Regions from separate parts of the Proteus sp. CA142267 genome, predicted to be linked through region 1. Evidence: predicted binding sites of a transcription regulator. Region 1 holds the regulator's gene; each other region holds the start of a gene.

Region 1 (10,401 bases):
CAAGCAATAGCAGCAATAAACCAGCACAACTCCCTCTTTCTATTGATGAAAAAACACAAGCCAATGCAGTGGCTAACTATTTACAACGTCATCAACAGCTACCGAGTTTTTATCTCACTAAAAAACAGGCAAGAGAACAAGGCTGGAATGCGAAAGAAGGTAACTTATGTGAAGTTTTGCCGGGAAGAGCAATTGGTGGCGATCGTTTTATGAACCGTGAAAAACAGCTACCAGAAGAAGCAGGACGCCAGTGGTATGAAGCTGATGTGAATTATCACTGTGGTCATCGTGGTAGCGACAGATTGCTCTATTCGAATGATGGATTGATTTATGTCACCACCGATCATTACCGTACAATGACAAAGGTTGCTCCTTAATGAAACAGGTTATCTTCGATTTTAAGATACTAGTAGATAGAGATGCTTTTTATCAGGATTTTGCACTGCAATTTCAGTTAGATGATAATTTTGGCGATAACCTAGATGCATTATGGGATGCATTGGTGGGAGGAATAGAATTGCCTGTCAGTATCGTTTTCAAGCATCTACCTCATCATTCCCGTGATTTTCAGCCTTTAGTGGAAGTGATGCAAGAAGCACAAAATGAGCTTGGTAAAGACGTATTGAGCTTTCATTGTGAGCATAAAGCACAAAAGTAATTAAGAGCAAAAAGTACGCCCTGAAAATCGCAGTGATACTGAGTTTACACTGCGTTTTCAGGATGATCAGGTTTTATGCTGATTCTGATAAATCTTTTAGATATTGAAATAGTAAGCGGAATGATTTTGGTGGCTTATTCGCTTCTTTTTCTTTTTTCGCATTACGGATAAGTGTGCGTAATTGTTGACGATCGGCCATTGGATAAAGCGCCACGACTTCTTCAATCACTTCATTGCCACCTTCGACAAGGCGAATTCGCAGATCTTCTAGTTTATGTAACACTAATATCTGTTGGTTGTGACGGTTTTTCAGTTTATCGAGCGCTTGGCGGATCGGATCTTCGTCCACATTGCGTAGTAGTTTTCCAATATATTGAATTTGGCGACGGCGTGCTTCACGCTGTACTTTTTGTGCTAATTGAATAGAGGCTAATAATTTCTCATCTAATGGCACACGTTCTAATTCTTGCGCACTTAATTCAACTAATTCAGTACCCAGTTTTTTGAGTGCTTCAGCATCACGTTTAATTTCGCTTTTGCTGACCCAGATGATTTCGTCCTCTTCTTCCTCTTCTGACGACGTATCGTCAAATTCAGGATTGAGGTAATGCCACTCTTCAGGCTGCTTTGCCATAATAAAAATTCCTGTTGCAGAGTAAGCCGGGAGTGTGATTTGGTGAATGACCAAAAGCCCGACGGGTGATAACATTCATATATCTTCTATTGTAACTGGGAAAATCGCTTGTTGACCACCTGCCAATTGATTTACTTTGCTAAAAATAAGTAAAAAGTGATGTTCTCCTTAGGAAAAATGGTTCTCAATGAATAATTCAGATCAGGTAAAACAGCTTGAAGACGCCGTCTCACTCGCATTAGAGCTAGCTGCAAAACAGTGTGATAGTGCCGAAGTCGCTATTAATAAATCGACGGGCATAAGTGTGAGTACGCGTTATGGTGAAGTTGAAAATGTTGAATTTAACAGTGATGGTGCTTTAGGCATTACGGTTTACCAACAACAACGTAAAGGTAGTGCATCTTCAACAGATTTAAGTCCTGATGCAATTAAGCGTGCTGTACAGGCCGCTGTGGATATTGCGCGCTACACTTCTGTTGATCCATATGCAGGACCTGCTGATCAAGAGCTATTAGCTTTTGATGCGCCTTTCCTTGATCTTTACCATCCTACCGAGGTAACGGCAGATAAAGCGATTGAATTAGCATCAAGAGCAGAAAAATCCGCTTTAGATAGCGATAGCCGTATTATTAATACCGAAGGAGGCAGCTTTAATAGCCACAGTGGAACCCGTGTATTTGGTAATAGCCTTGGCTTATTAAAAAGCTATTCATCTTCACGCTATTCTATGTCGAGTTGTGTTATTGCTCGTGATGGTGAAGATATGGAGCGTGATTATGCCTACACCATTAGTCGTCGTTTTGATGATCTAGAATCACCAGAATGGGTAGGTCAAGAATGTGCTCGCCGTACTTTATCTCGCCTTGCACCTCGTAAGCTCCCAACTATGAAAGCCCCCGTTATTTTTGCAGCCGATGTTGCGACAGGTATTTTTGGTCATTTGGTTGCGGCAATCAGTGGTAGCATGATTTATCGTGAGTCTTCTTGTTTGCTCGATAGCTTAGGTAAGCAAATTTTCCCTCAATGGCTAAATATTCAAGAGCGTCCTCACTTAATGAGAGGCTTGGCATCAACACCGTTTGATAGCGAAGGTGTGCGCACAACAGATGCCGAAATCATTAAAGATGGCATATTACAAGAGTGGCTATTAACCACTTATTCAGCAAGAAAACTGGGTTTAAAAAGTAATGGTCATGCTGGTGGGATACATAACTGGTATATCCCAGGGCAAGGTTTATCGTTTGATGCGTTGTTAAAAGAGATGGGAACAGGTCTTGTTGTCACTGAATTGATGGGACAAGGCGTCAGCACAGTAACGGGTGATTATTCTCGTGGCGCGAGCGGTTTTTGGGTTGAAAACGGTGAAATCCAGTACCCTGTAAGCGAAGTGACTATTGCGGGTAACTTAAAAGATATGTGGGCAAATATTGCCGCTATGGGTGATGATATCGAGATGCGCAGTAATGTTCAGTGTGGATCGCTGTTATTACCAGAAATGAGTATTGCAGGTGAGTAAATTTTAGAGAGTTATCGCGACCTTTAATCTCAGCCCGCAATGGGCTGAGATATCGCGTTTATCAGTGAGCTTTTCAATTTGAGAAGATAAAAATAAGACGCGAACCTTCAGCTCTGCTTAACGGTGTAATTCACCCGCAGCTTCAGGTTGGTATAGAATTTCTAATACTTTAACCTTGGTTTCAAGGCCATTTGGTAGCTTCCAACTGATCTCATCATCAATCGCTAAACCTAGTAGCGCAGCACCCATTGGTGCCATAACGGAAAGTTCAGTAGTGCTGTCTTTTAATGAAGCAGGATACACTAACGTACGAGTACGCTCTTCATTATTTTTTAAGTCCATAAAACGGACTTTGCTGTTCATTGTGACAATATTAGCAGGGATATCAGCTGGTGTAACAATGTCAGCACGATCTAACTCTTCATTCAATGCTTCAGCAATCGGGCTATCTGCAAATGCCGGTTGTTCAAGTAATGAATCTAAACGTTCTGCATCAAGTTCGTTGATGATAATTGTTGGCTTTGTCATACCACACTCCAATTTATTCCAATGCAAAACAACACCCCCACGGGTGAGGTGGGGGTGTTGTTAAACTCATATAAGAGATAATAGGCGGTTCTGTATAAAAAAGAAAGAGACAGTGATCACAGTCTCTTTCGGGTTATTTAGTTAAGAAATGCTAATCTATTGTTTTCTATTACGATTATTCTTCATCAAACCCCGATTCAAATAATGCGATAATAGCATTAATAGCTTCATTTTCATCACTACCAGTAACTTCTATATCAATTTGACTGCCTTGCTCTGAATCTAACATCAGCATAGCAATCACACTATCCGCTTGTGCTTCAACCCCTTCGTTGTTGCGTAAAATGACGGTTGATTGAAATGTTTTTACTAAATCAAACAATTTCATCGCAGGTCTTGCATGCATACCGAGTCGATTTTTAATCGCAACTTGTCGATATTGGGTCATTTGCGTTTTTCTAGTGTTCTGTGGCGTGATTGTACGTTTTTCCCTCTAGAACGGAAATAATCTGCGAGTTGCTCTGCAACATAAACAGAACGGTGTTTACCTCCCGTACAACCAATCGCAACCGTCAAATAACTACGGTTATTGGTTTCTAACATCGGCAACCAAAGTTCAAGGTAGCTTCTAGTTTGATAAATAAAGTTATGAACTTCGGTGTGTCTATCTAAGAATGCCGCGACAGGGCGATCAAGACCTGTCATTGGACGCAGTTTAGGATCCCAATGTGGATTTGGTAAGAAGCGCACATCAAAAACATAGTCTGCATCAATAGGAATACCATGCTTAAAGCCAAATGATTCAAAGACCATCGTCAGCTCACGTTCACGCTTACCTAATAAGCGAGTACGCAACATTTCTGCGAGCTCATGAACTGACATCTCAGAAGTATCAATGATGAGATCAGCGCGCGATCGCAATGGCTCAAGTAGATCACTTTCGGTATCAATTGCCATTTCTAATGAAAGGTTCTTGGTAGAAAGAGGGTGAAGACGTCGAGTATCACTATAACGACGAATTAAGGTATTTCTATCTGCATCTAAAAATAAGAGTTGTGGAGAATATTCAGCGGGTAAACTTTCCAGCGCTTTTTCGAAGATCTCCGGCGACTCTGGCATATTTCGGACATCAATACTGACTGCGGCAGCAGAAGCATCACGTTCAGCCAGTGTTTTTGCTAGCTCAGGTAAAAGATCAACAGGTAAGTTATCAACACAATAAAATCCCATGTCTTCAAGCGCACGCAAAGCGACTGACTTACCTGAACCAGAGCGTCCGCTGACTATCATCAGCACCATGAGGTAGCTCCCCTATAATTTCCCAGTGATGAATATCATTCCACTGTATGCTATTCGCGTCCTACTAAACCCGTAGGGGTTATTCTGTGATAATCTGATAAAGCTCTTCATCACTTTGTGCGGAGCGTAGTCGGCGACATAAGTTTTTGTCTGCCAACTGTTTTGCAATCAAAGACAGTGTGTGTAAATGTTCCTTACATTGTGTCGCAGGAACGAGTAATGCGAACAACAAGTCGACAGGTTGATTATCAATAGCGTCGAAGGCAATAGGTTCGCTTAGGTGAAGAAACACACCAACTACTTTTTCTGTTTCATCACTTTCAATACGTCCATGAGGGATAGCTAAACCACCCCCAATCCCTGTTGTACCGACTTTTTCGCGCGTCAATAAAGCTTCAAATATCAGTGTTTCCGGTAAATTAAGTGCTTTTGCTGCATTTTCACTGATAATTTCTAACGCGCGCTTTTTACTCGTGCAATGTACATCATTATGCGTACATGCCAGAGAAAGTACGTCGCTAATATTCATCTTTGTATCGTTGTTCATTGTCTTATTCACTTAGACCAGCAAACCAGATGCCACAAGGTGACATCTGGTTTTTTGTTACTGATATTGATTAGGCGTTGGCTTAAACCGAGTCATAAACAACGCAGTAACTTCGCCGATTGTATCCCCATTTTACAATGGGAAATGAATTAATGTTGTCTCAGTTTATCTTTGTGTTTGGTTAATTGACGAGCCAGTTTATCCATTAATCCATCAATTGCTGCGTACATATCTTCTGCTTCCGCAGAGGCATGCAATTCACCGCCATTAACTTGAATGGTCGCTTCCGCGATTTTATTAACTTTCTCGACTTTCAGGATCACCTGAACGTTATTAATTTTGTCAAAGAACTGAGGTAATTTCGCGCTTTTTGCTTTGACTGTATCACGCAGAGCATCGGTTAATTCAATATTATGACCAGTGATTTGAAGTTCCATAGTGTCTTCCTTCTCAATTATGCTCAAACCAACTCTTTGCGTTGATTTGAAGGCGGGATGGATAATGACTCTCTATACTTCGCAACAGTGCGTCGAGCAACTTGTATTCCAAGTTCTCCAAGCATATCAGCCAGTTTACTATCACTAAGTGGTTTCGCTGGATTTTCTGCTGCGATTAGTTTCTTCACTAAAGCCCTGATTGCTGTTGAAGAGGCTTCGCCTCCGCTATCAGTATTCACATGGCTAGAGAAAAAATACTTCAATTCGAAAATTCCTCTTGGGCAATGCAAAAATTTTTGCGTTGTCACTCGAGAAATGGTGGATTCGTGCATTTCAACCTGTTCAGCAATATCTGCTAACACAAGAGGTTTCATATGCTCTTCACCCAATTCGAAAAATGCCTGCTGTGTGTCAACAATGCAATGAGCGACTTTTAATAATGTCTCATTACGGCTTTCTAAACTTTTTATCAGCCATTTGGCTTCTTGTAAATTGTCACGAATAAATTTTCCATCGCTCTCATTTTGAGTCGATTGACTCAATGCCGCATAGGTCTCATTTATTCGTAGGCGAGGAATGCTATCTGTATTTAACTCAACTTGCCAGCGTTCACCTGATTTTTTTACCAGTATATCTGGAATAACATACTCTGACTCGCCTGTATCAATACTTAATCCGGGCTTAGGATCAAGAGACTGGATCATCTCAATAACAGATTTAAGGGTCTCTTCTCGCAACTTCGTTTGACGCATCAATTGGCGAAAGTCACGGTTACCTAGCAATTCTAAATATTGGCTAATCACTAACTGCGTTTCTTTAAGATAAGGTGTTTCTGTTGAAAAAGCGGATAGCTGAATCAAAAGACACTCTTTTAAATCACGCGCAGCAACACCTATAGGATCAAAGCGTTGGATACGTTTTAATACAGCCTCGACTTCATCAAGCTCTAACTCATCATCGCCCATTCCAGCAAGGATGTCATCTGTTGTGACAGTTAAATATCCTGTTTCATCAATAGCATCGATAATACTTATTGCAATAGCTCTGTCTGTTTCTGAAAATGGAGTGAGATCAGCCTGCCATGTTAGGTAATCTTGCAATGAAGCAGTTGTTTCGCCTTGATACAGTGGAAGTTCATCATCAGTATAGTCATTACTGGTGCCAGAAGGTGTGCCTGCGGTGTAGATCTCTTCCCATTGAGTATCTAAAGGGAGATCATCAGGCATCTCTTTTTGCTCTAAAGCATCCAGCGTATCGAACTCTTCAACTTCGTTTTCAGTTGTTGTTTCTGTTGTGGAGTCTGACTGATTTTCTGTATGAGAGGTATCATCTGAAACGGGATCTTGTTGATCATCGTCTTGTTCTAGAAGTGGATTAGACTCAAGCGCTTGCTGAATTTCTTGTTGTAATTCAAGCGTCGAAAGTTGCAACAAACGAATAGCCTGTTGTAGCTGTGGCGTCATGGCCAGTTGCTGACTAAGACGAAGTTGCAGACTTTGTTTCATAATAATGCGATGAGTCCTTTGCTGTTGTCATCCATGACAGAGTAAAAGTGAATCAAAGATTACAGGCGGAAGCCTTCACCTAAGTAAACACGTTTAACTTGCTCATTTTCAAGAATTTCTTCTGGTGAACCATGAGCAATAAGGTGACCTTGGCTGACGATATAAGCACGTTCACACACATCTAATGTTTCACGAACGTTATGGTCAGTAATTAGCACACCTAATCCATAATCACGTAGATGCTGGATAATTTTTTTAATATCTAATACTGAAATAGGGTCAACACCCGCAAAAGGTTCATCTAATAAAATGAATTTAGGGTTCGCTGCCAATGCCCGCGCGATTTCAACACGGCGACGTTCACCCCCTGATAATGATTGCCCTAAGCTGTTACGTAAGTGGCTGACATTAAACTCTTCTAGCAGCTCTTCTGCACGGTCTTTCCGTTCTTCAGGTGTTAGATCATGGCGGATTTCTAAGATCCCCATAATGTTGTCATAAACGCTTAAGCGTCTAAAAATAGACGCTTCTTGAGGAAGATAGCCAATGCCTTTACGTGCTCGTTCATGTAACGGTAACAGCGTAATGTCTTCATCATCAATTGTAATACTACCTGCATCACGAGCTACAATGCCAACAACCATATAAAATGTGGTTGTTTTACCTGCACCATTAGGTCCAAGTAAGCCGACAATCTCACCTGAATTAACGTTCAGGCTCACATCACCGACAACGGTGCGCCCTTTGTATGCTTTCGCTAAATTTTCAGCTTTTAACAGCGCCATAAAGTGTTACTTACCTTTGTTGTTAACACCAGGGCCTTTCTCTTGCAACTGGGAAGGCAGTAAAACAGTAGTTACTTGTTTACCTTTACCGCTAAAAGCTTCCATTTGCTGAGTTGGGACGAGATAAGTGATCTTATCACCGGTGATATTACTGTCTAATTGTTCAAGATAGGCTTTACCCGTTAAGGTCATTAGCTCTTTATCCATTTCATAGGTCATTTTCTCACCACGACCTTTGATAGGTTTGCCATCATCTTGTAACTGATAAAAAGTCACAGGGTTACCAAACGCTTCTATTACGATCCTTTTGGAGTCACCGCCTGGGCGTGTGACAACAACTTTATCAGCACGAATATCGATAGAACCTTGTTTGATCACAACATTTTGCGTAAAGGTTGTGACGTTTTTTTCTAGATCAAGCGACTGTTTCTCTGAGTTCACAACAATAGGTTGTTGTGTGTCATCTTTAAGCGCCATCGCAGGTACACTTATCGCTAAAAGTGTACCGATAATCAGTGTATTACGGATTTTTTGATTCATTAGGGATCTCATAATAGGTGTTTACCTTTTCAATCAGCTCTGCACGTTTCTCGCGCAGATTGCCTCGCATTTTTAAGCCGACTGATTTCAGTCCGACGCCGATAATAGTCACTTCATCATCAGAGGAAACATCCTGTGTATCCAAATTTGCAATAGCATTGTCTGTGCTTATTCTCTGTAGCTGAGAATCATCTGTTAAGCTATCAATTTGAACATCGCCATAAAGATAGAGCATTTTACTGTTTGTTAGCTTGGCTTTATTTGCGCGTACTGTCCATGTTGCATCCCCTGTCGGTGAATAGGTAGTTAAGACAGGGTTAGTAAACCATGTAAACTTTTGCTGAGCATAGTTTTTGACATCATCAGCAACAAGTTTATATCCGAGTATACCTGTTGGCTCGTAAACAAAAGATATCGATGATTTGGATTGATAGGTTGGCTGACCATCATCAACAATCTCACCATCACCGAATTCAGTGTTATTAGTATAGTTCCAGCCAATCAGCCCAAGGGCGATAATGGCAAGAATTAAGGTAAACCAGGATTTTAATTTATTCATTCTGTATCGTTATACGTTAAATCGAAAGACCTTTAGCTTCTTCAAGCCGACCTTGCGCTAAAAGGATTAAATCACACAATTCTCGTACTGCACCACGACCACCCGCAATGCGTGTCACGTAATTTGCACGAGGTGTAAGTAATGGATGTGCATCAGCTACGGCGACAGAAAGCCCCACTTTTTCCATTACAGGTAAATCAATCAGGTCGTCACCAATATAGGCTGTTTGTTCAGGTTTAAGGTTTAGTGTATCTAACAGTTGTTGATACGCCAAAAGCTTATTATGCTGACCTTGGTAAAGATATGTAATGCCAAGAGTTTTAGCACGATCTTCTAACAGTTTAGACTGACGACCTGTAATGATAGCAACCTCAATGCCGGATGTAAGCAAACAACGGATGCCATACCCATCACGGACATTAAAGGCTTTTAATTCTTCGCCATTATTGCCCATGTAAATGAGTCCGTCCGACATCACACCATCAACATCACAAATCAGCAATTGGATTTTTTCTGCTTTTTTGATGATTTGCTCACTTACTGCACCATAACAAGTTTCTATCATTGTATTCATTTTTATCCTTTGAACGTTATGAATAGCTTATACAACACCAGCCTGTAATAAATCATGCATATGTAAAACACCTAACAGGATATCACTATCTTGTTCTGTTACTAATAGTGAGGTGATATGTTTTGCTTGCATTAAATTTAGTGCTTCAACCGCCAAGCAATCGGGGCGAATACGAATACCGCCTCTTGTCATAACATCTGATATTTTGGCATTGTTAAGATCTATCCCTAAATCAAATATTCTTCGTAAATCACCGTCAGTAAAGATACCGTTGATCAGCATACTATCATCACAAATAACGGTCATACCTAATTTTTTACGGGTTATCTCGACAAGGGCTTCACGTAAAGTGGCGTCTTTAGTGACGCGTGGAATATCCGCCTCTTTATTCATTAAATCACTGACATGAAGGAGTAATTTACGGCCTAATGCACCACCTGGATGAGAAAGCGCAAAATCTTCAGCCGTAAAACCTCGGGCACGTAACAGTGCGATCGCGAGTGCATCTCCCATTACTAAGGTTGCCGTTGTACTGGTTGTTGGTGCAAGGCCTAAAGGACAGGCTTCTTTAGGTACTTTGATACAAAGATGAATATCAGACGCTTTCCCCATTGTACTTTGAGGAGTGCGTGTCATACAAATCAGTGTTATCTGTTTACGTTTAAGTACTGGGATCAGCGCGAGGATCTCGCTGGCTTCACCTGAGTTTGAAATTGCCAGAACGATATCTTTTTCTGTTACCATGCCTAAGTCACCATGGCTTGCTTCACCGGGATGAACAAAGAAAGAAGGTGTTCCTGTGCTGGCGAATGTAGCCGC
Region 2 (10,401 bases), on a different contig from region 1:
CAGCAATAGCTGCATCAACATTGGCTTTTACATCATCAAAGAAAACAGCATCTTGTGCTTCAACATCTTCAGATTCTAAAACATACTTAAAGAGTTCAGGATCAGGTTTTCTCATGCCAAGATCTTGCGACAGGTAGAGAAAATCCGCAGAGGCTGCAATTTCAGGATAGTGTTCTGGCCAGTAATCTTGGTGTAAACGGTTAGTATTTGATAACACTACAACCCGATGTCCTTGTTCTCTTAGTTTATTCATTATATCAATGACTTCAGGTCGTACTGCGATAAAAATAGCCTGCCATCCTTCAGCGAATTGCTCAAAGCTTAAGCTCATGCCAAGTTCTGAGTTAATTTCTTCAGCAAATTCGATATCTGTAATATTACCGCGCTCATGTAATTTAAACACTTCGCCTGCTGTGAAATCCTTTTTTAGGCTCGCTAATGGAACACCACTGAGTTTACTCCATACTGCGAATACTCGGTTAAAATCGATATCAATAATCACATTACCCATATCAAAGATATAAAGCATAAATCCTCTCCATAATAGAAAACTCATTTTACTTTAATCATAAATCGCTTTACTGAACAGGCTTAAACACCAAAAAAGTACAATAATCACACTTAATTTTTTTGTAAAACATAAAACCAGAATAGGTAAGACGAAAAATGAGACTAAAAGCATCATTATCTATAATGCATAATAGGGTGGATGATGACTTTTGATATTGATACCAGAAAAAAATACTTAAATTGTAAATGCAACTTGAGGAATAAAAGGTAAGAAAAGAGAGGCAGGAAGAGAAAAACTTATGCGGTGGCAAATTTTCCACCGCATTCGTCTTATAGTACAACTAGTACCACATACTCTAAATAATTTAAGTTACAGCTAGGCGACTAGTTAAACGCAGCCAACTCTGTAACTTGAAGTATGACGAGTATAAACTCAGGGCGCTAACGCGCCCTAAGAATTATGTTATCAGAATAACGAATTAGTCTTTGCTACGGTAAGCACGACGACGATCGTTTTCTGACAGATAACGCTTACGCAGACGGATAGACTGCGGAGTAACTTCAACTAACTCATCGTCATCAATAAATTCTAATGCTTGTTCTAATGTTTGTTTCAGGTGTGGAGTCAGCGTTGTCGCCTCATCTGTACCAGAAGCACGCATGTTGGTCAGCTTTTTACCCGTCAAGCAGTTTACTGTTAAGTCATTAGAGCGAGTATGAATACCAATCACTTGGCCTTCATAAACTTCTGCACCATGAGTAACGAATAATTTACCGCGGTCTTGTAAGCTATACAGTGCGTAAGCAACGGCTTTACCTTGGCCATTAGAGATCATAACACCATTATTACGGCGACCGATTTCACCTGGACGAACATCATCATAGTGACTGAATGTTGCATACAGTAAACCAGTACCTGATGTCATGGTCATAAATTCAGTACGGAAACCAATCAGACCACGGCTAGGGATTATGTAGTCTAAACGTACACGTCCTTTACCATCTGGTTGCATATCACGCATTTCGCCTTTACGCTCACCCATCGCTTGCATCACATCACCTTGGTGTTGCTCTTCAATGTCGATAGTAACTTGTTCGAAAGGCTCTTGTTTACGGCCGTCAATATCACGGAAGATAACTTTAGGACGAGATACACCTAATTCGTAACCTTCACGACGCATATTTTCAATCAGAACTGACAGGTGAAGCTCACCACGACCTGATACACGGAATGCATCTGGATCTTCAGTTTCTTCTACACGTAATGCAACGTTATGGACTAACTCTTTTTTCAGACGATCTAAAATCTGGCGAGAAGTCACAAACTTACCTTCACGACCACAGAAAGGTGAAGTATTAACACAGAAATACATGCTAACAGTTGGTTCATCAACGGCTAATGCAGGTAATGCTTCAACAGCTCCTGTTTCGCAGATCGTATCAGAAATATTCAGTTCGCCTAAGCCAGTGATTGCGATGATATCGCCAGCTTCTGCTACTTCAACTTCGATACGTTCTAAGCCTAAGTGACCTAACACTTTACCGACCTTACCATTACGAGTATTACCTTCGCTATCGATGATAGTCACTTGCTGGTTAGGTTTAACCTTACCACGCTTGATACGACCGATACCGATAACACCCATGTAGTTGTTGTAGTCCAACTGAGAAATTTGCATCTGGAATGTGCCTTCCAGATCAACTTTTGGTGGCTCTACATATTTGACAATAGCTTCATATAACGGAGTCATATCTTCAGCCATGTCATTGTAATCTGTTCCCGCAATACCGTTTAATGCAGATGCATAGATAATTGGGAAATCAAGTTGTTCGTCAGTTGCACCTAAGTTTACGAACAGGTCAAATACCTGATCAACAACCCAGTCTGGACGCGCACCAGGGCGGTCAACTTTATTGATAACAACAATTGGTTTTAAGTTGTTAGCAAACGCTTTTTGTGTCACAAAACGAGTTTGTGGCATTGGGCCATCCATCGCGTCAACCAGCAATAGAACGCAGTCTACCATAGACATAACACGTTCTACCTCACCACCGAAGTCGGCGTGTCCTGGGGTATCTACGATATTGATACGATAGTCATTCCATTTAATCGCTGTATTTTTCGCAAGAATAGTAATTCCGCGCTCTCTTTCGAGATCATTTGAGTCCATCACGCGCTCAGCAACGGTTTCACGTTCACCGAACGTACCGGATTGCTGTAGTAATTTATCGACGATAGTTGTTTTACCATGGTCAACGTGGGCGATGATGGCGATATTACGCAAGTTTTCGATCACAAAATTTGCCTCAGGCATTGTAGAAATAAGCGCAGTATTGTACACGCTTTAGACGAGAGACTAAACAAGATCACAATAATGATTGCTTAACAATATGCAATTAATTGAATTGTGATCCTTTTCACGCCTCAGAATTTAGTAGCATCCGTTCAATTGCACCAAAACAGTGCAACCAATTAGGCTTAATTTGCACCAATTTTGTGCAATAATTAAAAAATCACAGGAGATATTCTACACTAAACTTCATCAATACAGTATATATCCCTTTTTAGATAAGTTGGCATGCTTTTCGCAATAGAATTTAGGTGAGCAAAAAATTCACCGAAAAATGTGTAAGGCCACTGCACTCAATAAAACCATTCGCCAGGAGAGTTCCTATGTCCCTTGAACATGTGTTATCCATGATTGAAGAACATAAAGTTAGATATATTGACTTACGTTTCACTGATACCCGCGGTAAAGAACAACATCTTACTATTCCGGCTCATCAGGTTAACGATGATTTCTTTGAAGAAGGAAAAATGTTCGATGGTTCTTCTATTGGTGGCTGGAAAGGCATTAACGAATCAGACATGGTACTGATGCCAGATGCAACAACCGCAATGCTTGACCCATTTTTCCAAGATCCAACTCTGATTATTCGTTGTGACGTTTTAGAACCTGGCACAATGCAAGGTTACGATCGCGACCCACGTTCTATCTCAAAACGTGCTGAAGACTATTTAAAATCAAGTGGTATCGCAGACACAGTGCTGTTTGGACCAGAGCCAGAATTCTTCCTGTTTGATGATATTCGTTTCAAAAACGATATTTCAGGCGCTTCTTACGCTATCAATGATATTGAAGCTGCATGGAATACAAATACCAAATATGAAGACGGCAACAAAGGTCACCGCCCAATGGTTAAAGGGGGTTATTTCCCACTACCACCTGTCGACTCATCACAAGATATTCGTTCTACTATGTGTAACATCATGGAAGAAATGGGCTTAGTTGTTGAAGCTCATCACCATGAAGTAGCAACTGCGGGTCAAAATGAAGTGGCTACTCGCTTTAATACTATGACCAAAAAAGCAGATGAAACCCAAATTTATAAATACGTGGTACAAAACGTCGCTCACGTATTTGGTAAAACAGCAACCTTTATGCCAAAACCATTAGTTGGTGATAATGGTTCAGGTATGCACTGCCATATGTCACTGTCCAAAAACGGTGTAAACCTATTTGCAGGCGACAAATACGGCGGATTATCTGAAATGGCGCTGTATTACATCGGCGGTATTATCAAACATGCTCGTGCATTAAATGCATTTACTAACCCAACCACTAACTCTTACAAACGTTTAGTTCCGGGTTTTGAAGCACCTGTAATGCTGGCTTACTCTGCACGTAACCGTTCAGCGTCAATTCGTATTCCAGTTGTTGCTAGCATGAAAGCACGCCGTATTGAAGTACGTTTCCCAGATCCGTTAGCAAACCCTTACCTTGCGTTTGCTGCGCAGTTGATGGCTGGTCTTGATGGAATTATCAATAAAATTCACCCTGGTGATGCTATGGATAAAAACCTCTATGACTTACCACCAGAAGAAGCGAAAGAGATCCCAACTGTCGCAGGTTCATTAGAAGAAGCATTAAATACATTAAATACAGATCGTGAATTCTTAACTCGCGGTGGTGTATTTACTGATGATGCTATTGATGCTTATTTAGAGTTATTACGTGCTGATGTTCAACGTGTACGTATGGCTCCACATCCTCTTGAATTTGAAATGTATTACAGCGCTTAAGACTATTTTTACTAATAAACACTTAAGCCTAGATGTAAAACTGTTTTTTTTTGCCGTGAAGCTATTTTGCCCATCTTCGGATGGGCACTTTTCTCCCACTTAAGGAGTCAGTCTTTTCACTTACGCATTGGTTCATTAATGTAATAAAGGTAAGATGCACTAAAATGGTGCAATGGGGTATTCAATATGGAAACGGCAGACTTACCTGACAACTCATTAATTTTAGACTCATTGATACACTCTGTATTGGTTATCAACAAAGAGTTTATTATTTGCTACGCAAATCATTCTGCGTTACAGGTTTTAGCACAAAGCCGTCGAAAATTATTTGAAACGCCTTTCACTGCCCTTTTCAGCTATTACTCTTTTGATGCTGATTTAATGCGTGAAACATTAGCGAATGGACAAAGCTTTACCGACAATGAAGTGATATTGGTTGTTAATAACCAATCACACACAATGTCGCTCAGTGCCCAACCTATTTCCGAGCAACATATTTTGCTGGAACTGGCGCCTATGGATAGTCAACGCCGGTTAAGCCAAGAGCAGATCCAACAAGCCCAGCAAATGGCTGCTAGGGAATTGGTTAGGGGGCTGGCACATGAAATTAAAAATCCGTTAGGAGGATTACGAGGCGCGGCTCAGTTGCTGGCAAAATCCTTACCTGATCCTGCCTTAACGGAATACACGCAAGTCATTATTGAACAAGCTGATCGCCTACGTGTGCTAGTGGACAGATTACTCGGCCCTCAACATCCAGGGACAAAAACACATCAGAGCATTCACCATGTTGTTGAGCGCGTTGCTCAGCTTATTTCACTCGAATGCCCTGAAAATGTTACCTTGCTAAAAGATTACGATCCGAGCTTACCTGAGTTATCGCACTACCCAGATCAAATAGAACAAGTACTCCTAAATATTACACGTAATGCGTTACAAGCCGTTGAAAAAACAGGAGGGACGATTATTTTACGTACCCGTACTGCTTTTCAAGTCACACTTCATGGCGAACGCCATCGCCTTGTTGCTCGCATTGATGTGATTGATACTGGTGATGGCATTCCTCCTCATCTGCAAGATACACTTTTTTATCCCATGGTTAGTGGTCGAGAAGGTGGCAATGGGTTGGGGTTATCTATTGCACGTAATTTAGTGGATCAGCATGCAGGTAAAATTGAATTTACCAGTTGGCCCGGAAATACTGAATTTTCTATTTATTTACCAATTAAGTAGGAGATAACCAATGCAAAAAGGAAATGTATGGGTTGTTGATGATGACAGCTCTATTCGCTGGGTACTTGAACGCGCTATTTCTCGTGAAGGTCTGTTATGTAAAACCTTTGAACATGCGAATGATGTACTTAATGCACTTAATGCAGAAATACCTGATGTATTGTTATCAGATATTCGCATGCCTGATATTGATGGTTTATCTCTTCTAAAAATAATTAAAGAACAATATCCAACTCTGCCCGTGATTATTATGACGGCACATTCTGATTTGGATGCTGCTGTTAATGCCTATCAACAAGGGGCATTTGATTACTTACCAAAGCCGTTCGATATCGACGAAACGTTGGCATTAATTGATCGCGCCATTACTCATTATCGTGAGCAAAAACAACCAAATACCAATGATACTTCATTGCAATCAGTTTCAGATATGATTGGCGAAGCACCTGCAATGCAAGAAGTTTACCGCATTATTGGTCGGCTCTCTCGCTCTTCAATTAGTGTGCTGATTAATGGGGAATCAGGGACAGGGAAAGAGTTAGTGGCACATGCATTACATCGCCACAGCCCAAGAGCTTCCTCTCCTTTTATTGCCTTAAATATGGCAGCCATCCCTAAAGATTTGATTGAATCAGAGCTTTTTGGTCACGAAAAAGGCGCATTCACAGGAGCCTCTCAAGTACGTCAAGGCCGATTTGAACAAGCGAACGGTGGCTCACTGTTTCTTGATGAAATTGGCGATATGCCTCTTGATATTCAAACACGTTTACTGCGGGTTCTTGCTGAAGGGCAATTCTATCGAGTCGGTGGTTATGCTCCTGTAAAAGTCGATGTGCGTATTATTGCCGCTACACATCAAGATTTAGAAAAACGAGTTCAAGCAGGCGATTTTCGTGAAGATCTCTATCATCGACTCAATGTAATACGCATTCAGTTACCTCCATTACGCGATAGAACCGAAGATATTCCCAGCCTAGCGCGCTATTTTCTACAAAAAACAGCTAAAGAATTAGGTGTCGAAACCAAAGTGCTTCATCAGCAAAGTTTGCAAATAATGATGGAATACAACTGGTCAGGTAACGTCAGACAATTAGAGAATGTGTGTCGCTGGTTAACGGTAATGACGGCAAGCCAAGAGATTATGCCTCAAGATTTACCACAAGAAATTCGCCAACCTGATGAGAAAGCCAAAAATATCAGTCGAATTGCTTCTTCTCAACATTGGTCACAGCATCTTTCATTATGGGCAGATGAAGCATTAGGGGAAGGGAAAGAAAATATCTTAACAGATGCCCTGCCTCAATTTGAACGCACGCTATTACTTAGTGCTTTGGCATACACACAAGGGCATAAACAAGATGCGGCAAGATTATTAGGTTGGGGTAGAAATACATTAACCCGTAAATTAAAAGAGTTAGGGATAGAGGAATATTGATCCCCAACCCCCTTCATCGATTAAATAACACGCGAGAATTGACGTTGGCGCATTTGATTTCGCAAATAAGTATCAAAACACATACAGATATTACGAATAAGCAAACGTCCTCGTGGTGTAACTTGAATACCATCTGCTGTTATTTCAACTAAACCGTCATCCTTCATTGGCACGAGTAATTCTAAATCTTCTTTAAAGTAGTCATGGAAAACAATATTGTGCATTTTTTCAATATCAGAAAAACGCAGACTAAAATTACAAATTAAGGTTTTAATTACATCTCGGCGAATACAATCATCATTAGTCAGAGATAAACCTCGCCATAATGCATTCCCTTCACTATTTACACGCGCATAATACTCTTTCAATACTTTTTCATTTTGCGCATAGTTATCACCTAACATACTTATTGCAGAAACTCCCATACCTAATAAGTCACACTCTTCATGAGTGGTATAGCCTTGGAAATTACGATGTAAAATACCTTTGCGCTGAGCAACTGCTAATTCATCATCAGGTTTAGCAAAGTGATCCATACCAATAAACTGATAGCCGTTTGTTGTCAGCGTAGAAATTGTTTCTTGTAATATTTCTAATTTTTCTTCAGCTAAAGGGAGATCTTCATCTTTAATTTTACGCTGAGCAGCGAATAAATTAGGTAAATGTGCATAATTGAAAACACTCAATCTATCAGGTGATAATTCAATAACGCGTTTTAATGTAAAGGCAAAGCTCTCTTTGGTTTGCTTAGGTAAACCATAAATTAAGTCAATGCTGGTGGAGTGAAAACCCACTTCACGCGCACGCTCTACCAATGCAAAAATAAACGCTTCATCTTGCTCACGATTAACTTTTTGTTGTACTTCTTTATTGAAATCTTGCACACCCATACTTAGGCGATTAAATCCTTCGTGACGCAGATGGTCGATAACATCTAGCTCAATTTCACGAGGATCGATTTCAATAGAGAGTTCTGCATTATCAACAAAATGAAAATGGTGGCGTAATAGCGAAACCAATCGGCTAATTTGTTGCTTATCCAGAAAAGTAGGTGTCCCCCCGCCCCAATGCATCTGAGTCACTTTTCTGTCTTTAAAATAACGAGCTCTGTTAATAATTTCTTTTTCTAAAACATCAAGATATTCATCTGCCTTATGTTTATGCCGCGTAATAATTTTATTACAGCCGCAGAAATAGCACAGCTTATGGCAGAAAGGGATATGAATATAAAGCGATAAAGGGCGCTCAAGATAACGTTGAGTCGCTTTGATAAAATCATCATCGCCATATTGCTGATTAAACTCTAATGCTGTTGGGTATGATGTATAGCGAGGACCTGAATAGTTATACTTATGGATCAGGTCAAGATCCCAAATAATTGTTTGTTCTGACATGCCTCTACCTTCCAAAAGTGAACCGCTGATATTTCATACCAGCAAACAGACATTATGAATATCTGAAAGAATAGTGTAACCAATAAATCGGGAACTGGATATGATCGAAAGGGGTATCGTATAAATCCCTTTCTTCTTATTGATAGGCGATAACACTCAAATATACGACGTGATATAAATCACATTATGTAAAAATAATCTTATCCATTAAAGATACTCATGAATAAATTAAGTTTATTCAATATGTTAGTAATCTCAATTCATCGTGAAATATCAGAAGAAAACTTTCACACCGAGTTTAAAACGATATATTACTCAAAATACGATTTAAATTAATTAAATATCTCGTTATATTAGTTTTATTATTCTTTTATTCCCTCTTAATTCGATGATTATAATAATAGTAACAATTATATCTTTACCTAAATTATAATATTACATATCCTAGAGACAAACATTGATTAATATCCAACTAAGTCGTGTTTTGATTTAAATTTGAGGCTCATTTAAAGAATAAAGGTCGCTATATTACAAGGAAAGATAGCATCCCCCATACCTTATCTTATTCTAATTGACGTTTCTCTTATTTAATCAGTCTCTTTTATATACCCGAATTATGGATTATTAACCACGGAAGGAAACGGACTAGCAACCAAGGATGGTTTATCTCTTCAATAACAATTCATCTCTTTTATTCACTCTTCTATTTCACGTTTATCTTACAATAAATATATGTAGCATTACCTAACACCAAATAAGAATAATTATTATTTATTACCTATAAATAAAATAAGGCTCTACTTATTCTAAAGTTAATAAGCAGAGCCTTTCTCTTTATTATACTTATTTTATAGCATTCATTTATTCTGCTTCTTTACCATAATTAGGAGAACGAGGGCCATACAGAATGCCATTCGCATTTCCAGCAGAAAGTAAACGGACACTGGCTATACCTGCAATTTGATAGCTTTTATCTGATACTGTATTCACGATTTGATTCACAACCGCTGAAACCAGCATCCCGACTAAACTACTCGATGAGCTTTCTGTTTCTGTGCTTGATGCCGTTGCAGAGCTGCTCCACAACACACCACCATTACGAAGATCAACAAGCTTAGCAGCAACAGTAACTCTCGTATCACTAGAAATAATTTGATATGACGTTCCAAATTCTATGATATCTAAGTATAAAACAGCATCAGCACCAAAGATTTCACGTAATTTATTAGGACTTACTGCATGAATATCCCCAGCCATAGATAAGCCATTTTGCTTAAATGTCTCTTCAACGACAGCAACAGGGAACACATAATACCCAGCTTCCGCCAATGGATACGTCACTTGAGATAAGAAACTGTGTCCAGCTCCAACTTCTGTTGTATGGTTCTGAGGCACCAAGACTAAAATGCTTTTTGGTTTACTCTGTTTAAATGCGGAGTAATCTGTTTTAACAGGCTGGGCACAACCTGTTAATACCAGCGCAAAAGCCAAACAAATTAAAGTAAATAAGCGGCTCATTTTTGCATTCCTTTATTTTTCATCAGACGATCCATAAATTCCGCTGATTCTGGGTAAAGTGCTTTCTCTTCACTAAATTCAGCCATAGCTAAATCTAACGCACCCGTTGCACCGTATAACATACCTAAATGTGCATGTAATCCTGGTGGAATACCTAATGATTTAGCACGAGAAAGCTCAATACTTTTCTTTAATGCATCGATTTGTGCTTGAGGATCACTTTCACT
Region 3 (10,401 bases), on a different contig from region 1:
AGATAATCATTACGTTAAGAAAAACACTCTTTAATTGAGATTTGTTGATTTTTACGAAAATAGACAAAATTCTGTTGTTCAGATAGTGACTTATGCAATAATAGTGCTATATTAAGCAAAGAAATGCTTATTGTATAAATTTCAAACTCATTTGTGTGCAATTGAGTGCTTAGTATTATCTTTTGATATGCTATTAATTTGTTAGAAATAATAAATATAACTATTAAACTCTTTTAGCATACGAGTAAATATAAACACCCATTTTCAAGTTTATGTTTTTTATTAATCCATTAATGAATTATGTGATGTCTCTCGTTAATAAGTTCAATTTTAAGCATTTATCATTATTAATGAATATTTTCTATTAATTCAATTACGATATATTATGGACGAATATTCACCAGAAAAAGTAGATTTAGCTGAATTGTCATTTTTATGTGAAGAGCTATTGCAGCAAGCTTTAGGCTCATTAGATAAAGGTAGCACAGTTTGGCACAATGATCTGAGTAGCACAAAAAGCGTTGACCTTAATGTCCTAATTGAACACATTATGGACTTTAGTTGGAAATTTAAGATTAAATACCCAGATAAACATGTCATTAATACGCTTATAGAAGAGTACCTTGAAGAGACTTATCGTTTATTTGGTAATGCATCAATTTCTTACTCAGATATCAATAATTGGAAAGAGTTAAACTTGTCACTTTTAACTCTCATTGCCAAAAACCCAAAAAGTTATATTAAGTAAATTTAATTATCTTTAGTTTTATTTTAATAATAGAGAAAAGACAACATGACTAAGACAGACTATCTAATGCGTTTAAGAAAATGTACTTCAATCGAAACATTAGAACGTGTGATTGAAAAAAACAAATATGAACTCTCTGATGATGAACTGGAGCTGTTTTATTCAGCCGCAGACCACCGTTTAGCAGAACTCACAATGAATAAGCTATATGATAAAATCCCAGCATCTGTTTGGAAATTTGTAAGATAATCTAGTTCTATTTAATTGCCTTAGTTTTATTTTTGCTATTTTTATTTTTTATAGTAGTAGGGTTATTATTTCTTAATTTAGATATCGTTTTATTCACGTTCTCTTATCAGTAGAATGATTACACACCATCATGCCGTTGACTTATTACGGCATGACTGCACTGCTTTACCCAAATATTCCTTCCATTTATAAACACTACTGTAAATTTTCCAATAATAAATTGATACATTAAGCATACTATTTTCTATTCAATAATATTGACTCTCAAATCTAAAGAAAACAGCACTCAAAAACACGTATAGAGAGTTAAAATATAAAGGAAGATAAATAATCTTAGGAAATAATAATTATGAGAGATTAGAAATTATGAAGGGCTAGAAATTGGGTGGGGCCTTGCCAGCGACATCCCGGCACACGCGACACCTGCCATGGCTGCTTCCTTCCGGACCTGACCGAGTTAACAAGTTAGCGTTGCGGGAGAACCAACAAGACCCCATAGATTGTCTTATTGCTAAGACGACACGCATTATGTTTTAAACTGACTTAAATAGCAAGGAAAGCGAGCCTAAGTGATGATTAATTATCCAAATATACGCTCACTGATTATTCAATTGCCTTTAACGCTCTTTTTTTCTCTCATAAACTCATCAAAGAGTATTCAATAAGCTGATAAATAATAATCTCCATCAACTCTGTGCATTTATCATTAGGTTGCGATCCAAGAGAAAAAAGGGAGATTATTTTTTTATCTTCTTAGGATTGTATATAATCAACTTTATAAAAAATAACCAGATCTAATGATACAGGTACACTATGAGTCAAGCATTGAAAGATCTCATCAATTTGATGGCACTTGAAAAAATAGAAGAAGGTCTATTTAGAGGTCAAAGCGAAGATTTAGGATTACCTCAAGTTTTTGGTGGGCAAGTAGTAGGACAAGCACTATACGCGGCAAAACAGACAATTGCTGATAACCGTTATATCAACTCATTTCATAGCTACTTTTTACGTCCTGGTGATAGCCATAAGCCTATCGTTTATGATGTGGAATTTATCCGTGATGGTGGTTCATTTAGCACTCGTAGAGTCAGTGCGATCCAGCATGGTAAGCCTATTTTCTATATGACGGTGTCTTTTCAAGAATTTGAAGAAGGTTTTGAACATCAAGATGCAATGCCTGATGTTCCTTTTCCAAATGAACTTATTTCACAACATGAGATTTTAAAGAAATTAGCGCCTAAATTACCTGAGCCGATTAAATCTTTAGCACTACGAGAAACGCCTTTTGAGGCACGTCCAGTGCAATATTTTAGCCCTTTTGGCTACTCTAAAGCGCCTGCTGAACGCTATGTTTGGTATCGTAGTCGTGGTGAAATGCCATCTGATCCTTTCTTGCATCAATACTTGCTTGGCTATGTCTCTGATTTTGACTTTTTACCAACTGCTCTCCAACCTTATGGTTTAGGCTTTATGGATACAAGCCTGCAAGTTGCTACAATTGACCATTCGATGTGGTTTCATCGTCCATTCCGTGTGGATGATTGGTTGCTTTATGTGATTGAAAGCCCTTCAGCATCAGGCGGTAGAGGATTTGTGAGAGGTAAATTCTTTAATACAAACGGTCAGTTAGTGGCGTCTTCTGTTCAAGAAGGGGTAATTCGCCAAAAACGTACTAAACATTCAAAATAATACCTTGGTATATTCCCCCCTCAAAAGAGGGGGAATAGACAATTACTGCTGATAAGCTCTTTCACCATGAGTTGTTAAATCTAATCCATCATGCTCTTCCTCTTCAGAAACGCGTAACCCCACCAACTTATCTGCGATTTTAAAACTGATATAAGCAACAGCACCAGACCAAATTACCGTGATCACAACACTCATTAATTGAATTAAAACCTGTTTACTCAGTGTCATACCATCGCTATACCCTACGCCACCTAAAAATGAAGCCGTAAATATCCCTGTTAATAGACAACCCGCAATACCGCAAGTACCATGAATACCAAAAACATCACAAACATCATCGGCTTTTAACCAGCGCTTTAAAACAACAACCCCCCAAAGCCCAATAATCCCTCCCATTACACCAATAAATAAAGCGCCCATCACGCCAACTGTGCCAGCAGCAGGCGTAATCGCCACTAACCCTGCAATACAACCTGAACAACCACCTAACATAGAGGGCTTACCTCTGGTTATCCATTCTGATGCAGTCCAAGAAAGTACGGCTCCCGCAGTTGCAACTACCGTATTTAAAAACGCTAAAGCCGCAATCGCATTTGCACTGCCAGCAGAGCCTGCATTAAAACCGAACCAACCGATATAAAGTACAGCCGTACCAGTAAAAACCATAGGCAAATTATGAGGTTTAAGCGCTGTATGCTGACTATCACGTCGTTTACCAAGTAAGTAAGCACCAACAAGAGCCGCAATAGCAGCATTAATATGTACGACGGTTCCCCCAGCAAAATCTAATGCACCATCATCGATTAACCAGCCACCTTCTCCCCATACCATATGAGCAATAGGGATATAAGAAAAAGTGAACCAAATAATCGTAAAAATAAGCAATGCAGAAAAACGAATACGCTCTCCTAATGCCCCAACAATTAATGCAACAGTGATAACCGCAAACGATCCTTGAAAAGCAACATGCACATACTGATTAATTGAACCAGAGAGTGAATCCAGTGATACGTTATTCAAAAAAGTAAGTGACCACCCACCCCAGACTTTATTGCCCACAGTAAAAGCCAAACTGTAGCCAAAAGTTATCCAAAGAATGACCACAACACTAAAGGTCATCATCACTTGTGTGATCAAAGAAAGTACATTTTTACTTCTTAATAATCCTCCATAAAACAAGGCGATACCAGGTATAGTCATAAAGAAAACCAAAGCAGTACATATCAACATAAAACCATTATCGGCTTTATCAACAGTCACTGTTTCAGTCGCAAATACAGATGAAGAAAAGTGTGTAAGCACTAACATTAATAGCAAAGAAAGTAAGCGTTTCATCGAATATCTCCTTTAAAGTGCTTCATCACCAGATTCACCGGTACGAATACGGACTGCCTGCAATAATTCCAAAACAAAAATTTTTCCATCTCCTACTTTTCCTGTATCTGTCGCTTGCATAATCACTTGCATAACAGGCTCAAGTTGTTCATCACAAATAGCGAGTTCTATTTTTACTTTGGGAAGAAAATTAACTTCGTATTCAGCTCCTCTATATAACTCTGCATGTCCTTTCTGTCGCCCATATCCCTTTACTTCACTGATTGTCATTCCTTTTATGCCTAACTCAGAGAGTGACTCTCGTACTTCTTCTAATTTAAATGGCTTAATAATGGCGATGATATATTTCATATAAACCTCGTCGATATTTGAAAGAGCAAAGTCTATATAGCAAAGCAAAAGATATGCCACTATTTAATTGATTGATATTTATAAGAAAATAAATATTTAAAACTATTAAAGTGAAAAGGTTCACCGAATTGGTGCAAAAATATGACGGCTATTTTGCTCAAAGCAAGATAATCGGGAAATAAAAAAGGGCACATACATAAAAATGATGTGCCCTTTAAAATTATATTTTTTATTTAAGGTTATTATTCTACTTCAATAGGATCTTGTTCTTGTAAAGACTCTCTGACTTGCTGTAATTGATACATATTATAGTATCTGCCTTTTTGTGAGAGTAACTTAGCATGATCGCCCTGCTCGACAATTGCACCACGATGAAGCACCACAATTTCATTGGCTTCAATAATAGTGGAGAGTCGGTGAGCAATAATAATCAGTGTCGTTTTTTCCCTAACCACTTTTAATGCTTTCTGTATGGCTTGTTCTGTTCCTGAGTCAATATTTGCTGTTGCCTCATCCAGAATAAGAATACGAGGAGGTATTAATAGTACACGAGCCAATGCAAGTAACTGCTTTTGCCCAGCAGATAAGCGACTACCTTGCTCACCAAGTTCTGTTTGTAGCCCTTCAGGTAATGCTTTAACCCACTGATCAAGTTGTACTGTCTCTAGAACATGCCATAAATGTGACTCATCACATTCACGCCCTAATGTAATATTGTCATGCAGTGAGCCAGACAATAAAACAGGATCTTGCTGCACCATCGCAATACCACTGCGTAATGCGGCGTGAGAGTATGCTTCTAACGGTTGATTATCTAAAAAGATACTCCCTTTTTGCCAAGGGTAATTTCCCATTAATAAACTAGCTAAAGTACTCTTGCCACTTCCTGTGTGCCCAACAAATGCGACAAAATGACGAGCAGGAATAGTTAAATTGATATCTTTTAATACCCATTGCTCATCACGATACGCAAACCAAAGAGAGTTAACATCAATATTACCTTGGGTGATAGTGTGTGATGATGAACCGTAGCGCTGCAAAGGAGCATCCATTAGTTCAAAAACACGTTCACCAGAGACAACTGCCTGTTGTAAAATCGACTGCTGAGATGTCAGGGTGATCAAGGGTTCATTTAATCGACCTAAATAACTAATAAATGCATAAATAACCCCAACACCAATAACAGCACTGCCTTGATACCCAAACAACATTAATAAACCACACAGAACCAACGCAGAGAGCATACTTAGTAAAGGACGTAATAACAGGCCATCAAGTTTTAACGCTTTCATACGTGCTTGGTAATGTTGCCAGCTGTCATCTGACATTCTTTCACCAAATCGAGCTTGTTGCCTAAATTGCTGAATAACTGACATGCCATTGATGACTTCATGGAAACCATCATTTATATTGGCGAGAAAATGACGCACATTACGAACTATCGGCGTACTAAGTCGCTGATAAAGCATCATTACACCAATAACTACTGGGAAGATTGTCATCGCGATTAATGCCATTTGCCATTCTAATAAGAACATGGCGATCAGCATTACAACCACTAAAGCAATCGCTCGGAATAATGTTGGTAACACGTTCACAAACAAATCTTTAATCGTCTCAGTGTCATTTGTTACACGAGAAATTAATTGCCCTACAGGCTGATTATCAAAAGCACTTAATGGCTGTTTTAGTGCTGCACTCATTACATCAGTGCGTAATTGTTGTACAACCCCAACAGCCGCATGATTAAACACAATAGCTTGATAATAGTGAAGTGTGGCAGCGATCACCTGTAAAAGGATGAAAGCTAACGCCAGGCCTAATGATGACATTAATTCCACATTATTTGTGGCAACTTTTGCATCAATAAAATAACCAACAATTAATGGGCCCCCCACTTCTGCAATGGCAGCTACCCACAGCATAATGACACCCCATGTCATAGGCTTGCGATAGTTTTTACCATAAGTCAAAAGACGCTTTAATGCAGGTAATAGCGCTTTAACGGATTTATTTTTATTCATCGTCATCCAGCGCGGCCTCTAATTGCTGATAATGGTACATATCTTGATACCAACCCGGTATTGAAATTAATTGCTGATGTGTACCTTGCTCTATAATCTCACCCTGTTTTAAAACTAAAATATTCGTAGCATCAACTAATGCAGATAAGCGATGAGCACTAATAATTAACGTTCTGTCTTTTCGCCATTGCGACAAGTTTTGTAAAATTTGATATTCAGTTTGTCCATCAACAGCGGATAGAGCGTCATCTAATAATAAGATTTCAGCATCCAATAATAGTGCTCGAGCGATAGAAATACGCTGTTTTTGTCCGCCAGATAGCATTACGCCCTTTTCACCGACTTGTGTTTGATACCCTTCCGGTAAGCGTAAAATATCCTCATGAATATTTGCCAGTTTCGCAACAGACTCTATTTCTTCTTTTGTCGCATCAGGACGCCCTAAGGCAATATTTCCCGCGATGGTATCTGAAAATAGGAAAGGTGTTTGATTAACAACGGCCAATCGTGCTCGCCATTCATCAAGTTTCAATTGATAAATAGGTATAGATTGAAAACAAATCTCACCTTCAGTTACATCATAAAGTCGTTGAATAACGGTAAGTAATGTACTTTTTCCACTCCCAGTCATTCCACAAACACCCAACATTTCACCAGGTGATAATGTGAAATGAACATTTTTCAGTGTTTCTGTTGTTTGTTCGGGATATTGGAAACGTTTGATATCAACAGATAACACACCCCGACCTTGCTTTGGTGATAATTCACCATCAACCATATCGAGTTTTTCATCCAATAAGCTATTAATTCGGCTATAAGCAGCACTACCACGCTCAACAATATTGAACATCCATGCTAATGCCAGCATTGGCCAGATCATTTGTCCCAAATACATCACAAAGCTGGTTAGTTCACCCAATGTCATTTTGCCATTAATAACAAAATAGCTACCTCCGGCCACAGCGAGTAAATTAGCAAAACCAATAGCGATGAAAATAGTAGGATCAAATAGCGCATCAATTCGTGCAACACGCATATTTTGGCGTCCAGTTTCTTTTGCAACATCATCAAAACGAGAGGCATGCTGTTGCTCTAGCCCGAATGATTTGATCATGCGAATACTACTCAGGCTTTCTTGTGCTTGATTATTGAGTGAAGAGAAAAGTGCCTGTGCGGTTTTAAAGCGACTGTGTAGTTTATCGCCATATCGCTTAATCAAAATTGCCATGATTGGCATAGGTAATAATGAAATTAGTGTTAGTTCCCAACTTAACTGAATACTCATCATGACAAGCACAGCAAGCCCCATAACCATAGAATCCACTAAGGTCAGTACACCTTCGCCCGCTGCAAAAACGACTTTATCAACATCATTGGTGGTACGTGCAATTAAATCACCAGTGCGATAGCGGTGATAAAATGAAGAGGATTGCTGGTTAAGTTGTTGGTAAATTTGCATCCGTAGTTTTACTGCGAGTTGATAAGATGCACCGAATAACCAAAGACGCCAAAAATAACGTAAAAGATAAACTGCGAGGGCAATTAATACCATCACACCAATCCAATTCATCACTTGGCTAAATGTCAGACTATGGTTATCGACACCATCCACAATGATCCCAACAATCTTCGGGGGGATCACCTGTAATACTGCGATAACCATCAATAAGAAAATGGCACCTACATAACGACGCCATTCACTGAGAAAATACCAACTGAGCTGTGAAAATAGAGCCACGCCTTAAATCCTAAGGTTATACAAAAAATAAAAGTGCCAGTTGGTAAAGATGAACCTTATTCAGGTATCGGCATTGCCGTTGTGTATTTAATTTTTTCCATTGCGAAGTTAGAAGTCACATCAATAAGACCCGGTACGCCATTAACCATACGCTTATAAAATAGGTCGTAACTTTTCATGTCTACTACTTCAACATGCATTAGATAATCACACTCACCCGCCATTCGATAGAATGTCAGTACTTCTGGCATTTGCTTAACAAATGAAACAAACTGTTCGTACCATTCGCTATTATGTTGCTGTGTTCTAATCATAACAATAACTGTTAGACCTAGCCCGATTTTTTCACTATCAAGTAGCGCAACACGCTTACGAATATACCCTTCATCCTCTAGTCTTTTCAATCGTTTCCAGCAAGGTGTTGAGGTTAGGTTAACAGCCTCAGCCAAAGTATTCAGTGAGAGGCTTGAATCTTCCTGTAACAGCGCTAATAGTTTACGGTCAATCTTATCTAACATAGATACTCCTTCAAAATATGCCCCTACAAAAAATAATGATAACCTGCCCCTTACTATAAGAGTAATCATCTAATGATAAATCGGTAATAAATTGCCATAATATATGTACTTTTATGCGTACTAATCCTTATAGAAATTCAATATTCAGGAGTATTCTGATGAAAAAAACGGTCGTTGTCTTTAGTGGTGGACAAGATTCGACAACCTGCCTTATTCAAGCATTGGAAAAGTACGATGAAGTACATTGTATTACGTTTAATTATGGGCAACGCCATAAAGAAGAAATTGAGGTAGCACAAAAAGTTAGTCAATTACTGGGAGCAACCGCGCATAAAGTTTTAGATGTAAGTTTACTCAATGAACTCGCTATCAGTAGCCTAACTCGCGACAATATTCCTGTTCCTGATTTCAAAGAAAGTGAAGAAAGTGATATTCCAAGTACCTTCGTACCGGGTAGAAATATCCTTTTCCTTACTTTAGCGGCAATTTACGCTTATCAAATTGGTGCAGAGAGTGTCATCACCGGTGTTTGTGAGACAGATTTCTCTGGTTACCCTGATTGTCGTGATGAATTTGTAAAAGCACTGAATCATGCAGTCAGCTTAGGTATTGCACGTGATATTAAATTTATCACACCATTAATGTGGTTAGATAAAGCTGAAACTTGGGCCCTTGCTGATTACTATAAGAAGTTAGATTTCGTTCGTCATGAAACTTTAACTTGCTATAACGGTATTCAAGGTGATGGCTGTGGTGAATGTGCAGCCTGCCATTTAAGACAACGCGGATTAAGCACTTACTTAGCCGATAAAACACCAATTATGCAGGCAATGAAACAGAAAGTGGGCCTTAAATAATCATCATAATTACTTTGCTTATTATCATGACTCCCCACCGTTCTATTTGCTTATGCAGTGATAATTCATAAAACATTACCACTGCATTAAATCATATTTGATTAGGCCAATAGCATTGACTGAGAGATCTCTAATACTCTCTTTGTGTATTAGGATGATTGACGTACATACTCAAGCTTCTCTCTTAACTGATCTGTTAATGTCAGGGCTTTTTTGGTGTTAATGTCTACAAGAACAAACGTGATTAATGCATCAGAAATAAGTGCGCCATCTTTTTTTCTCACGATCTTCTGAGAAAGTACGCCACTCTTAATCCCCACTTCAGCAACATCACAATCAATCAGTAGCTCATCACCTAAGCTTGCAGGTAAGCGATAATTAATATTGATATTAGCAACCACTAACGCCAAGCCATTGCGCTTAAACCAATCAAAATCTAAATGTTGCTCAATCCAATCCCATCGGGCTTGCTCTAAAAACTCAAGATAACGTGCATTATTCACATGTTCAAAAACATCTAAATGGAAGCCATAAACTTTAATTAATGTACTCATATCAATTTATTACCTCTTGATTATTCTAATAAATTTTTTTATAAAGTTTTTTGCGATACCATAAATATAGCCAAGAAAATAAATTTAGTAACTTCTGATATAGGTTTATTTTGTTTTCTTTCAGAACAGAAAACGTGTTTCTCTTATCAAAAAAATCAAAGAGAAACACGGGGAATTTCAATCAATATTCACGTTTCTGCTGTCACTTATACTCAACATCGTATAAGAATGAATACCTTAATTAATAACGATAAAATCACGATTTTGATCAACTAACTTCATACCAATTCCAAAAACTTTTTCAAGTTCATCGATAGTGGTAAAACGCCCTAACTGCT

Evidence for each region. Region 1 encodes sigma-54, which starts transcription at its own class of promoters, with help from an activator protein. Its sites were predicted from a motif close to GTTGGCACANNTTTCGCTNT; they were not measured.
Region 2: the regulator sigma-54 is predicted to act here: its motif matches at 3,084-3,103, upstream of glnA (glutamate--ammonia ligase).
Region 3: the regulator sigma-54 is predicted to act here: its motif matches at 4,414-4,433, upstream of glnK (P-II family nitrogen regulator).

What each region holds. Positions count from the first base shown of each region.
Region 1 is NZ_QPMG01000003.1:161,092-171,492, reverse strand. Features, by position in the region: gene C0T34_RS08140 (ribonuclease domain-containing protein) at 1-377, shown strand, start outside; gene C0T34_RS08135 (barstar family protein) at 377-658, shown strand; gene yjgA (ribosome biogenesis factor YjgA) at 732-1,292, opposite strand; gene pmbA (metalloprotease PmbA) at 1,480-2,808, shown strand; gene rnk (nucleoside diphosphate kinase regulator) at 2,926-3,336, opposite strand; gene npr (PTS phosphocarrier protein NPr) at 3,512-3,784, opposite strand; gene rapZ (RNase adapter RapZ) at 3,781-4,635, opposite strand; gene ptsN (PTS IIA-like nitrogen regulatory protein PtsN) at 4,715-5,182, opposite strand; gene hpf (ribosome hibernation promoting factor) at 5,332-5,619, opposite strand; gene rpoN (RNA polymerase factor sigma-54) at 5,643-7,124, opposite strand; gene lptB (LPS export ABC transporter ATP-binding protein) at 7,184-7,909, opposite strand; gene lptA (lipopolysaccharide ABC transporter substrate-binding protein LptA) at 7,916-8,449, opposite strand; gene lptC (LPS export ABC transporter periplasmic protein LptC) at 8,430-9,008, opposite strand; gene kdsC (3-deoxy-manno-octulosonate-8-phosphatase KdsC) at 9,025-9,582, opposite strand; gene kdsD (arabinose-5-phosphate isomerase KdsD) at 9,610-10,401, opposite strand, start outside.
Region 2 is NZ_QPMG01000009.1:90,800-101,200, reverse strand. Features, by position in the region: gene yihX (glucose-1-phosphatase) at 1-529, opposite strand, end outside; gene typA (ribosome-dependent GTPase TypA) at 990-2,825, opposite strand; gene glnA (glutamate--ammonia ligase) at 3,185-4,594, shown strand; gene glnL (nitrogen regulation protein NR(II)) at 4,781-5,827, shown strand; gene glnG (nitrogen regulation protein NR(I)) at 5,838-7,262, shown strand; gene hemN (oxygen-independent coproporphyrinogen III oxidase) at 7,283-8,656, opposite strand; gene C0T34_RS14410 (DUF799 domain-containing protein) at 9,518-10,174, opposite strand; gene C0T34_RS14405 (DUF4810 domain-containing protein) at 10,171-10,401, opposite strand, start outside.
Region 3 is NZ_QPMG01000008.1:48,458-58,858, reverse strand. Features, by position in the region: gene tomB (Hha toxicity modulator TomB) at 386-748, shown strand; gene C0T34_RS13390 (HHA domain-containing protein) at 794-997, shown strand; RNA gene ffs (signal recognition particle sRNA small type) at 1,389-1,485, opposite strand; gene tesB (acyl-CoA thioesterase II) at 1,811-2,686, shown strand; gene amtB (ammonium transporter AmtB) at 2,729-4,021, opposite strand; gene glnK (P-II family nitrogen regulator) at 4,034-4,372, opposite strand; gene C0T34_RS13365 (SmdB family multidrug efflux ABC transporter permease/ATP-binding protein) at 4,615-6,402, opposite strand; gene C0T34_RS13360 (SmdA family multidrug ABC transporter permease/ATP-binding protein) at 6,389-8,134, opposite strand; gene C0T34_RS13355 (Lrp/AsnC family transcriptional regulator) at 8,191-8,652, opposite strand; gene queC (7-cyano-7-deazaguanine synthase QueC) at 8,811-9,509, shown strand; gene C0T34_RS13345 (thioesterase family protein) at 9,659-10,063, opposite strand; gene C0T34_RS13340 (ComEA family DNA-binding protein) at 10,301-10,401, opposite strand, start outside.